Cycloclasticus pugetii PS-1: one gene and its partner. The protein of the gene in region 1 interacts with the protein of each later gene in a pairwise test. Links are inferred from orthologs where the notes say so. Each region holds a gene or a part of one and is shown on either strand. Other genes may lie near its edges.

Region 1 (6,058 bases):
CGTGCGCAATACCCAAGCTTCACGGATGGATTGGCTAGTAAAACCACCGGGGCCGACATTGGCGGTTCCATCAAGTTGCGGAAACAATTCAGTATCTAGGCGTCGACAAAAATCTTCTTCGTTGTACTCTCCATCAGTGAGTATAGAGTCAATCTGCATATTTAAGATCAGCCCCGACTGTGATTGCTGGCCAGCTTTCATGCCGGCGTGATAACGGTCTGGTTGAGGATCTGTGTAGTCGTTTATCCAGTCGCCATAGAGTCGATATTGCTCATTAAGATCATAAAACCAATGCGGACCTAGACCTAAGGCATCGCCGATATATGCGCCCATAATGGCACCCATCGCACGATCTTGAAGATTAATAGTAGACATATATAAGACCTGTTGTTGTTTTTTATTGTTATAGCACTTTGCAAGCAGACATGCATCTACTTAAAGCGTGTGGATATTCTCTGTTAAAATGCGCAAATGAGCACACTAGATAAAACTAAAACACGCTATAACAAACTTCAAAAACGTTTGAGACGCGAAATGGGGCAAGCGATTGCCGATTATAATATGGTGGAAGACGGTGACCGGATTATGGTCTGTTTGTCCGGCGGTAAAGACTCTTATACGATGCTGGATATTCTGCTTAATTTGCGTAATAGTGCACCCATTAATTTTGAAATATTGGCAGTTAATCTTGATCAAAAACAACCCGGTTTCCCCGAGCATGTTTTGCCTGAGTATTTACAATCGATAGGCGTGCCATACCATGTGATTGAACAAGATACGTATAGCGTTGTAACCCGTGTTATTCCCGAAGGTAAAACGACTTGTGGCTTATGTTCAAGAATGCGTAGAGGGGCCTTGTATGCGTACGCGGAAGATAATGGTTTTAATAAAATTGCCTTGGGACATCACCGTGATGACATTATTGAAACGTTTTTTCTGAATATGTTTTATGGTGGTCAATTAAAGGCAATGCCCGCAAAACTTAAAAGTGATAATGCTAAGCATATTGTTATTCGCCCCTTAGCTTACTCAAGAGAGAAGGATATCGCTGAGTTTGCCGAGCTTAAGGGCTACCCGATTATTCCGTGTAACTTATGTGGTTCACAAGAAAATTTACAGCGCGTACAAATGAAGAATATGTTGACTCAATGGGATAAAGATTTTCCTGGTAGAGTGGAAACTATTTTCAATAGTATGAAAAATATAAAGCCTTCACAACTGTTGGATAGGCAGTTGTTTGACTTTGAAACCTTGTCGCAAACCACAGAAGCTAAAGTAACAAATGAGTTTCAACCGGTTATTTTTCCAGCCATGTCAGCAAGTAAACAATCGTGATGGGTCCTTTTTTGCTGCGTTGGTTGTTATCTTTTTGGGTTAAAGCAACAGTATTGCCGAAAGGTGAAAAATGGCTGGCATCACTTAAAAATCAAAAGGTTTGTTATGTCACCTTCAGTGATGCTTGTTCAAAACAAATTGTGCTGGAACAAACTTGTAAGAATCTGGGCCTGCCGCTGCCTTCCAATGGCATAGAAGTAGAGTCAGCGGTCGAGTCTGAGGCGCTATTTTCATTAGAAAGCCTAAAAGAACGTAAAGCAGATCCTGCACCAGCACGCTTGGCTAGATTAATCGATGCAGCACAATCCTCCAATGACGATATTTTAATCGTTCCGGTTTCCATTTTTTGGGGCCGTGGTCCTCGAAAATCAGATGGTTTTTGGAGCAGTTTATTTACCGATGAGGGGGTTAAATCTAATCTTCTTTCACGAGCGCTTTCAATATTATTCAATGGGCGTACTACGCTATTACGGTTTGGCGACCCGGTTTCGTTAAAGCAGCTTAATGCGGGGAAACCAAGTGTACCCTATACCACTAGAAAACTAACACGTGTGTTGCGGGTGCACTTTGCTAGAACGCGTCTAATCACGATTGGCCCTGACCAACTATCACCCAAGAAAATAGCGGAAGATTTACTGAAAACCCAAATTGTTCAGCAAGCTATACAGCGGGAAATAAAGCGCAAGAAGTTATCGAAAAATGAGGCAGAAAAACAAGCGAAAGCCTATGCCATTGAAATTGCTGCGGTGATTAATATTCGGGCGGCTATGGTGCTTGAAAAGGTACTAGGTTGGCTGTGGAATAAACTGTACGATGGTATTGTTTTGCACCATTTTGCCCGTGTTGAGCGATTGTCACGTAAACATCAGATCATTTACGTACCAAGCCATCAAAGTCATATGGATTATTTGGTCTTATCTTATACCTTGTATACCCGTGGTTTGGCCGTACCACATGTCGCGGCAGGTATTAACTTGAATATACCAATTGCTGGGCCATGGATTAGGCGTTGTGGTGCTTTTTTCTTGCGTAGAACGTTCAAAGGAAATGTTTTATATGGCTCGGTATTTGAGGCGTATATGGGGTATTTAGCTAATCGTGGTACGGCGGTTGAGTATTTTGTCGAAGGGGGACGCAGCCGAACGGGGCGTAAACTCAAAGCAAAACCAGGCTTGTTAGCGATGAGTGTTCGAAGTTACCTTAGAGATCATAAACGGTCGGTTGTCTTTATTCCGGTTAATTTTGCGTATGAAAAACTGGTTGAAGGTGAAACATATGTTAATGAATTAAGCGGCAAGCCGAAAAAGTCTGAATCAGTTATGGGGGTATTACGTTCATTTAAAGCCTTAAAAGATCACTTTGGCCAAGTACATGTAAATTTTGGTTCGCCTATTTATTTAGATAAATTAATTGAAGCGGAACGGCCGCAGTGGCGTCGAGAGGATTGTGCTGATAATAAAGAACTGGTTAATGCAGTTGTCAGTAAATTAGGTACACAGATTATGTCTGGTATTAATGAAGCAACGCATGTTAATTGCGTAGGCTTATTGGCGATGGCCTTGTTAAACACGCCAGAGCAGTCGATGAGTGAAGCAGACTTAATGACACAATTGGACTTATACTTGGCTTTACTTGACGCAGCGCCCTATTCAAAAGACGTCACACGTATTGAATTAAACGCCAAAGAAATTATTGCCTATGGTGAAGAGTTTGGCATTGTTAAAAGAGGTGTTGGCGAGTCAGGTGAACGCTTGTATGTAGAAGGTAGCGATGCTGTTTTGATGACATATTTTAGAAACAATATCGTGCACTTATTTGTTCTACCTTCCTTTGTTGCTTGTTGCTTCTTAAGCCATCAGTCGTTAAAAAAGAAACAAGTTGTTCATTGGTTTAGGTTGGTGTATCCCTTCTTGAAAGATGAGCTTTCTATGCATTGGACTAATAGACAAATTACGTACACAGCAAATAAGGTGATTGCTTGTTTGGTTGACCAAGGCTTAATCAACCAATCGGCGGACACATTTTCGGTGAATAAAAGTCATCACCAAACAATCGGCTTTTTATCACGTGGGGTGCTATTGAGTTTGGAGCGTTTCTATTTAACGGTGTTATTGTTGAAGAAGAATGGGGTAGGCCACTTTACGCGTTTTGAGCTTGAAAAAAACTGTGGCGAAACAGCACAAAGGCTTTCTGAACTTAATGGCCTAAATTCCCCAGAGTTTTTCGATAAAGTGTTATTTAAAGGCTTTATTGAAATGCTTTATAACCAAGGTATTATTTGGCTGAACGATAACGGAAAGTTAATGTACGGTGAGGTGCTTGATTCAATTGTTGACGATGCCGGTTTGGTAATGAGTCAGCAAGTGCGTAAAAATGTTCACGGTTTAGTCGAAGCATAATTTAACTTAACTGAGTTGCTCGAAAATTCTGAACCCCGCAATATAGGTGCCCGCTGCAGAGCCAATGGTGCTGAATAAAAACACTAGCAGGGTACGAGAAACACGGTTTTTCCACCAACCACGAATAGTCACTGTATCTGACTTTAGCGTAGAGAAATCTCCAACACGAGGTTTTCTTAGCCAGGCTTCGGTGGCAGCCGTTACCATGCCAGCCCCAACGGTCGGATTAAGTGATGTGAGTGGCGCCGCCAAAAAAGCGGTGATAATAGTGATAGGGTGTGCACCCGCTAATATGACTCCAAGGGCAGACAAGCCACCATTAATAACAACCCATTCGATAACTAGTTGCCAACCAAGCTCGGGTGCTCGATTAAAGCCGATACTAAAACCAATAAAAATTAAAGCAACAATCAGCCAAGGAATCAACTTAGGCCAGCGGCTAGCAGCAGGAATACTTTCAAGCTCTTCAATGCTTTTGGTGTTTTGGAGTTGAGACTCAAGGTAGCCTTTGATGCCCTTTAAATGCCCAGCACCAATAACGGCGAGAATAGTTTTATATTGACCAGAATGGGCATCATTGAATAAACGATGGGCCATGTACTGGTCACGTTCATTAACCAGTGGCATATAAATTTCGTTTGATGATTCGGCAAATTGTGAAAAGGTTGCCTCTAAAACATCCCCTTCTTTCAATTTTTCTATGTCTTCCTCGCTGACTTTTTCTGAAAACATAAGGCTTGCAAAGAGACCAGAAAATAGCTCCATGCGTTTCCACCAAGGGACATTTCGATAGACGCGTTTTAAGGTGATGCCAACGTCACGATCAATTAGTAAAACAGGTTTGTGTGATTGTTGTGCCAGTTCAGCGGCCATTTTCATTTCAGCACCTGGTTCAATACCCATTTCATCAGCCATTTTTTGCTGAAAAGCACCTAATGCCAAGCTGGCAGCGACCATTGCAGCTTTACCACTTTTGATCACATTAAATAAATCCATCTGAGCCAGGTTGTCAGGGTCAATCAACGCATTGTAGCGACTAGGGCAAAGCTCTATCGCAACAGCCTCATAATGGTCTGATGAAAGTAGGCTGTGTACTGCGTCAGCACTGGCTTTAGATACATGAGCGGTGCCGAGCAACGTGACTTCACAGCCGTTAATATTAATTGTTTCTATCGGTTGGTCTGAGAGGTTATTCAAAGAAAGTCTCTGTTGATTTAAAGTTAATAAGAATTTGTATTATCGTTGAAATTGGATTCTTTCGCCCAGTCTTTTGCGACTAAAAAAATACGTTTAATTTCATGCCCTTTTGATGTCTCGGGTAAAAAACCAGCCAAGCATAATGGTGATGCTTGTGAGCGATCTAAAAAATACTGAGCAATGCTGTCCGTGTCGAGGTAGCTATTATCAGGGCAGTACAATTGAGAGGCCATCCATTGGTCTTTCTTTAAGACTTGCCATTGATATCTAGATGATTGGAAGTGCTTTACAAAGTGCTCTAAACGTGCCCATTGTGCGTGTTGATGGTCGCTTGCAACAAGTGAAGGGGGTGCGGGCTCAGTAGATTGTATGGGGTGAAACAATCGGCCCTTCATTAGGCCAATATGTTCGTCTATGGTAAGGCCTAGTTGCTGAAGTTGTTGCTTTGCTGCGGGATGTTCAGATAATTTGCTTTGTCGTGATTGCATGGAGTCGTACTTGAGGTCTAAACGGTCTTTTAACATAGGCCCCACCCATGATTGAGTAAAAGCGGTATCGTTTATACCCAGGTAAAATTTACACGCGACTTCCCAGTGTTGGACTTTATCTCTTGCATGATCCTTGATAATGAAATCAAACTCGCCAATGGTTTTGTTGGTATCTTGTATTTGAAGGTTCTGGGCTAATATTTCGTAGCGATGGCTATGATTAAACCAGTATGTCAACAATGTTTCAAAACGGTGGCCTAATCGATAGTCCTTTTGCTTGGCTAATAACTCAACCAGTTCGGCGGGGTTTGCATCCAATTTTTTAAGCGGGGCTTTAAAAGCCTGATAGGCTTGCTGCCAATCGCTTGACTCGGTCCAATACTGGTGCTGCTTGAGTCCTTGAATAATAGGCGGATTGACGATGACCCAAGCGAGGTCTCTTACCAGTGCATGTTGTAAAAAAGTATCAGTGTGCAAAGTCGCGTTATGTACCTTCTGGGCTATTAAATAAAAGGTATAAATCAATCACACAATCAGGGATTTTTTCAGCCATATCGTCGAGTAGATCGTCATTTTGGGTGATCTCATCTATTTCATCATCGAGTAACTCAGAGCACGCTAGAATCGGTAGCGTGAGTT
Region 2 (4,902 bases), 890 kb from region 1 along the record:
GAAAACATTATCAACTGAGCCTACAACTGGTGAAGTTCATTTGCGTCATCATGTGAGTGCGGATGGTTTTTACCGCGGCGAACAAGTTGTCGCTGATAAAGATTAATAAGGTTTTTGTTTTAACGTATCTTCGGGCCGTTCAGCTTCGTGTTGTTAGGTAAGGCATTAGTTTATGTTTAATGCGAAAATAACCGGTACAGGTAGTTATTTGCCTGAAAAAGTTGTTACTAATAAAGATTTTGAATCAACATTAGAGACGACTGACGAGTGGATTTATTCCAGAACGGGAATAAAGCAAAGACACGTTATCGATGAAAAAGAGTCTGTCTCCAGTATGGCTGAGATTGCGTCTAATAACGCACTTGAAGCAGCGGGGTTAGATGCCTCTGAAATCGATCTTATTATTGTTGCTACCAGTTCATCTGATAGGGTTTTTCCTAGTACGGCGTGTATTTTACAAAATAGGCTGGGCGCAAACGGTGGGGCAGCTTTTGACGTTCAGGCGGCTTGTTCAGGGTTTATTTATGCCTTGGGCATTGCAACCCAATTTATAAAAGCTGGGGGCGCAAAAAAAGCACTGGTTGTCGGTTCAGAAGCGAATTCAAGGATTCTTGACTATTCAGATAGAAGCTCGTGTGTGATCTTCGGTGATGGTGCGGGCGCAGTTGTGGTAGAAGCATCAGAAGAGCCCGGTATTTTATCAACGCATATGAACGCCGACGGTCAATATCAAGATCTGCTGTATGTGAACAATCCAATCAAAGACCAAAAACAAGAAGGTGATCAGGCTTTCATGACGATGCACGGCAATGATGTGTATAAAGTTGCGGTTAAAACATTAAGCCGTGTTGTGGATGAAACACTTGAAGCCAACAACATGGATAAATCAGATGTTGACTGGTTAATACCGCACCAAGCTAATATAAGAATCATTTCCTCGGTTGCAAAAAAGCTGAATATGCCGATGGAAAAGGTTGTTCTCACGATAGAAAATCAAGCCAACACTTCTGCTGCTTCAGTGCCTCTTGCATTAGATCAAGCAGTTAGAGATGGGCGAATTAAAAAAGGTGAAATAGTCTTGATGGAAGCCTTTGGTGGTGGTTTTGTCTGGGGTTCTGCTCTTGTAAAAATGTAAGTCTTCAGTAAATTCAAATCATTTAATACATTATGTCATCAAACAAAATAGCCATTGTTTTTCCAGGCCAGGGGTCCCAAGCTGTCGGTATGCTAGGTGATCTGTCTGCTCACTATAATCAAATCAAAGAAACCTTCGATGAGGCATCACAAGCATTAGGCCGTGATTTATGGGCGTTAGCCCAAAATGGGCCTGTTGAAGAGTTGAACCAAACACAAAATACACAACCTTTGATACTAACAGCAAGTGTTGCCATGTGGCGCGTGCTCCAATCTACAGCGGAAGTTACTCCCTCGTTTATGGCTGGCCATAGCTTGGGTGAATATACAGCGCTTGTTTGTGCGGGAAGTTTGGACTTTGTTGATGCAGTTAAATTGGTTGAGCAACGTGCGATGTTTATGCAGCAAGCCGTCCCTGAAGGTGAGGGAGCGATGGCTGCAATATTAGGTCTTGAAGTAGCTGACTTAGTAAATATTTGTAATCAAGCGGCTGAGGGAGAAACTGTTTCGGCTGTTAATTTTAATGCACCAGGTCAGGTTGTTATTGCAGGTAATACGAACGCAGTTAATAGAGCAATAGAGTTGGCGAAAGAACAGGGCGCAAAAAGAGCGTTGCCGTTACCAGTCAGTGTACCTTCACATTGTGCGTTGATGGCTCCAGCTGCTGAAAAGTTAATGGCTGTATTGGGCGGAGTTAGGTTTTCAATACCAACCATTTCAGTCATACACAATACGGATGTAGCGCAACATAACGATGCATCTGATATTAAGCAGGCTCTGATGAAACAATTACACACGCCGGTACGCTGGGTTGAGACAGTTGAGATGTTAACTGATGCCGGAATAGATACCATTATTGAGTGTGGTCCAGGTAAAGTGCTAAGTGGATTAAATAAAAGAATTAATAAATCATTAGCACTTTACTCGTTAGGTGATGAGCGCTCATTTAATAAAACGATAGAGGCATTATGATGAATAATAAACCAATTGCATTGGTTACTGGAGCAAGTCGTGGGATAGGTAAAGCCATTGCGCAACAGCTGGTCGCTGATGGTTTTTATGTTGTTGGAACGGCCACTTCTGATAACGGCGCGGCGGCTATATCAGATTATCTATCTGATTCAGGTAAAGGAATGACGTTAGATGTTACCGACACAGATTCAATTCAGTCGGTCTTGAAAGACATTACATCTACCGTGGGTGCGCCTACAGTGTTGGTGAATAATGCTGGGATTACCAGAGATAATCTTATGCTCAGAATGAAAGATGATGAGTGGGATGATATTATTTCAACCAATCTAAGTTCAATATTCCGCGTTAGTAAAGGTTGTTTGCGCGGTATGATGAAAAATAAAAAAGGGCGGATTGTTAGTATTGCCTCAGTTATTGGTGTAACCGGTAATGCTGGGCAAGCAAATTATGCAGCTGCTAAGGCAGGGATTATCGGGTTTAGTAAATCGTTAGCGAGAGAAGTTGGCTCAAGAAATATCACAGTCAATACGGTGGCTCCAGGCTTTATTGACACAGATATGACAAAAGCCTTACCAGATGAGCAAAAAGCTTCATTATTGGAAGGGGTTCCTCTTGGGCGTCTTGGTGATGCAAAAGAGATAGCAAATGCTGTTTCCTTCTTATGTTCTGATAAAGCGGCTTACATTACAGGGGAAACTTTACATGTTAATGGTGGCATGTATATGGGGTAATGAATAATTGATCGTAAGTTTTTAGTAGTAGTCCTTGGTTTGATATATAGAATTGTTTAAACTTTTTTAATTTAGCAATATAATAAGAAGACCACAAATTTAGCAATATAATATGAACACCACAAATTAAATTTGTGGTTCCAAAAATACAGAGGGAATAGAAAAATGAGTAATATTGAAGAGCGCGTCAAAAAAATCGTTGCAGAACAACTTGGTGTGAAGGAAGAAGAAGTAACAAACGAAGCATCATTCATCGATGACTTAGGTGCAGATTCATTGGATACGGTTGAGTTAGTGATGGCTCTTGAAGAAGAGTTTGATTGTGAGATTCCTGATGAACAAGCTGAAGGTATCACAACTGTTCAACAAGCAATTGACTACGTTAATAATAACGCAGAATAAATCAATTTCTTTTTATCAAGCACGGCTTACTTTATCGTAAGCCGTGCTTGTTTTATGTTAGAGAGTTCATATTGTGTCTAAACGTCGAGTAGTAGTTACAGGGTTGGGTTTGTTGTCACCAGTTGGTGGTAATGTTGCAGATTCTTGGGAAAATATTTTAAATGGTCAAAGTGGTATTGCCCCGATAACTCGGTTTGATACAACTGATTTTCCATCAAATTTTGGTGGAGCCGTTAAAGATTTCGATGTAAATGACTATCTTTCTCGTAAGGATTCAAAAAAAATGGATCCATTTATTCATTACGGTGTTGCGGCTGGAATCCAAGCTTTAGATGATTCTGGTCTTGAGGTGACGGATGAAAATGCTGAAAGAATCGGCGTAGCCATTGGTGCAGGTATTGGTGGTATTTCAGGCATTGAAGCTGGTTTTGAAGGCTTTCAAAAAGGTGGGCCAAGAAAGATTTCACCGTTTTTTGTGCCATCAAACATCATCAATATGATCTCAGGAAACCTTTCAATTTTACGTGGATTGAAAGGGCCAAATTTCGCCATTGTAACGGCATGCACAACAGGTGCGCATAATATTGGCGATGCAATGCGCATTATTCAATACGGTGATGCTGATGTGATGGTGGCTGGCGGAGCAGAAATGGCCACGTCAGTAACGTCTTATGGTGGGTTTTCTTCTGCGCGTGCCTTGTCACGTAGGAATGATTCACCCGGAACGGCGAGTCGTCCTTGGGACAAAGACCGTGATGGCTTTGTTTTAAGTGATGGTGCCGGTGTTTTGGTGCTTGAAGAATATGAGCATGCTAAAAAACGCGGTGCAAAAATTTATGCAGAATTAGCCGGCTATGGAATGAGCTCCGATGCATTTCATATGACCATGCCATCAAAGAATGGTGATGGCGCATACCGTTGCATGCGAAATGCTTTAAAAGACGCTTCTTTAGATGCAGAACAAGTCAGTTATATCAATGCCCACGGTACCTCGACACCTGCTGGGGATGTTGCTGAAACGCACGCAGCTAAAACTTTATTAGGTGATAATGCTTATAAAGTACCGATGAGTTCAACCAAGTCCATGACTGGTCATATGCTAGGAGCAGCCGGTGGCGCAGAGGCAGTATTTTCTGTTTTAGCGTTGCGTGATCAAGTGGCGCCACCGACCATTAATCAATTTACGCCTGATCCTGATTGTGATTTAGATTATGTGCCAAATGAAGCACGTCAAATGGAAATGAATGTTGTTGTGTCAAATTCATTTGGGTTTGGTGGTACTAACGGCACGCTCGTCTTTAAACGACTTTAGCTTATACCCTGCCAGGTGACACTGGATATAAAAGACTGTGGCGATTACCTTAAAATCGAAATTGCTTCAGATTTCGACCTATTAGATTGCCATGCGGCGAATCCTCAGCGCTATCCATTTTTATTAGAAAGTAATGATGCAAGTCATTCAGCCAATGCTTTCGATATATTGTTCGGTTTTCCTGGCGAAAAAATTGAATCATCAAGCATAAAAAATAATCAATTTTTCGCTAAGTTTGATCATGCTTTTGAACGAGAGAAAGTACCAAGCAAGGCTGACAAACTTCCTTTTACGGGGGGCTGGTTTGTCTTTTTAAGTTATGAACTTATTGGTGTTATTGAAGAAAAACTT

What was found.
Region 2: the proteins of plsB (region 1) and acpP interact in binary tests that used the Escherichia coli proteins (3 or more experiments, as listed by UniProt). The link is inferred for Cycloclasticus pugetii PS-1 from one-to-one orthologs.

Annotation. Positions count from the first base shown.
Region 1 is NZ_ARVU01000001.1:548,708-554,765, forward strand. What follows is about bases 935-4,034. They hold plsB (glycerol-3-phosphate 1-O-acyltransferase PlsB), read left to right. Parts: upstream 935-1,334; coding sequence 1,335-3,734; downstream 3,735-4,034. Other genes in these bases: ttcA (tRNA 2-thiocytidine(32) synthetase TtcA), read left to right, coding at 935-1,335; CYCPU_RS0102785 (TraB/GumN family protein), read right to left, coding at 3,741-4,034. Also shown: CYCPU_RS0102770 (ADP-ribosylglycohydrolase family protein), read right to left, coding at 1-375; more of ttcA, read left to right, coding at 472-934; more of CYCPU_RS0102785, read right to left, coding at 4,035-4,931; CYCPU_RS0102790 (DUF1853 family protein), read right to left, coding at 4,955-5,896; CYCPU_RS0102795 (YecA/YgfB family protein), read right to left, coding at 5,904-6,058. UniProt on the Escherichia coli protein: Catalyzes the transfer of an acyl group from acyl-ACP to glycerol-3-phosphate (G3P) to form lysophosphatidic acid (LPA). This enzyme can utilize either acyl-CoA or acyl-ACP as the fatty acyl donor.
Region 2 is NZ_ARVU01000001.1:1,439,555-1,444,456, reverse strand. What follows is about bases 1,630-4,620. They hold acpP (acyl carrier protein), read left to right. Parts: upstream 1,630-3,002; coding sequence 3,003-3,239; downstream 3,240-4,620. Other genes in these bases: CYCPU_RS0106985 (aminodeoxychorismate synthase component I), read left to right, coding at 4,567-4,620; fabF (beta-ketoacyl-ACP synthase II), read left to right, coding at 3,313-4,551; fabG (3-oxoacyl-ACP reductase FabG), read left to right, coding at 2,106-2,837; fabD (ACP S-malonyltransferase), read left to right, coding at 1,630-2,106. In the rest of the region: rpmF (50S ribosomal protein L32), read left to right, coding at 1-106; CYCPU_RS0107010 (beta-ketoacyl-ACP synthase III), read left to right, coding at 173-1,135; more of fabD, read left to right, coding at 1,168-1,629; more of CYCPU_RS0106985, read left to right, coding at 4,621-4,902. UniProt on the Escherichia coli protein: Carrier of the growing fatty acid chain in fatty acid biosynthesis.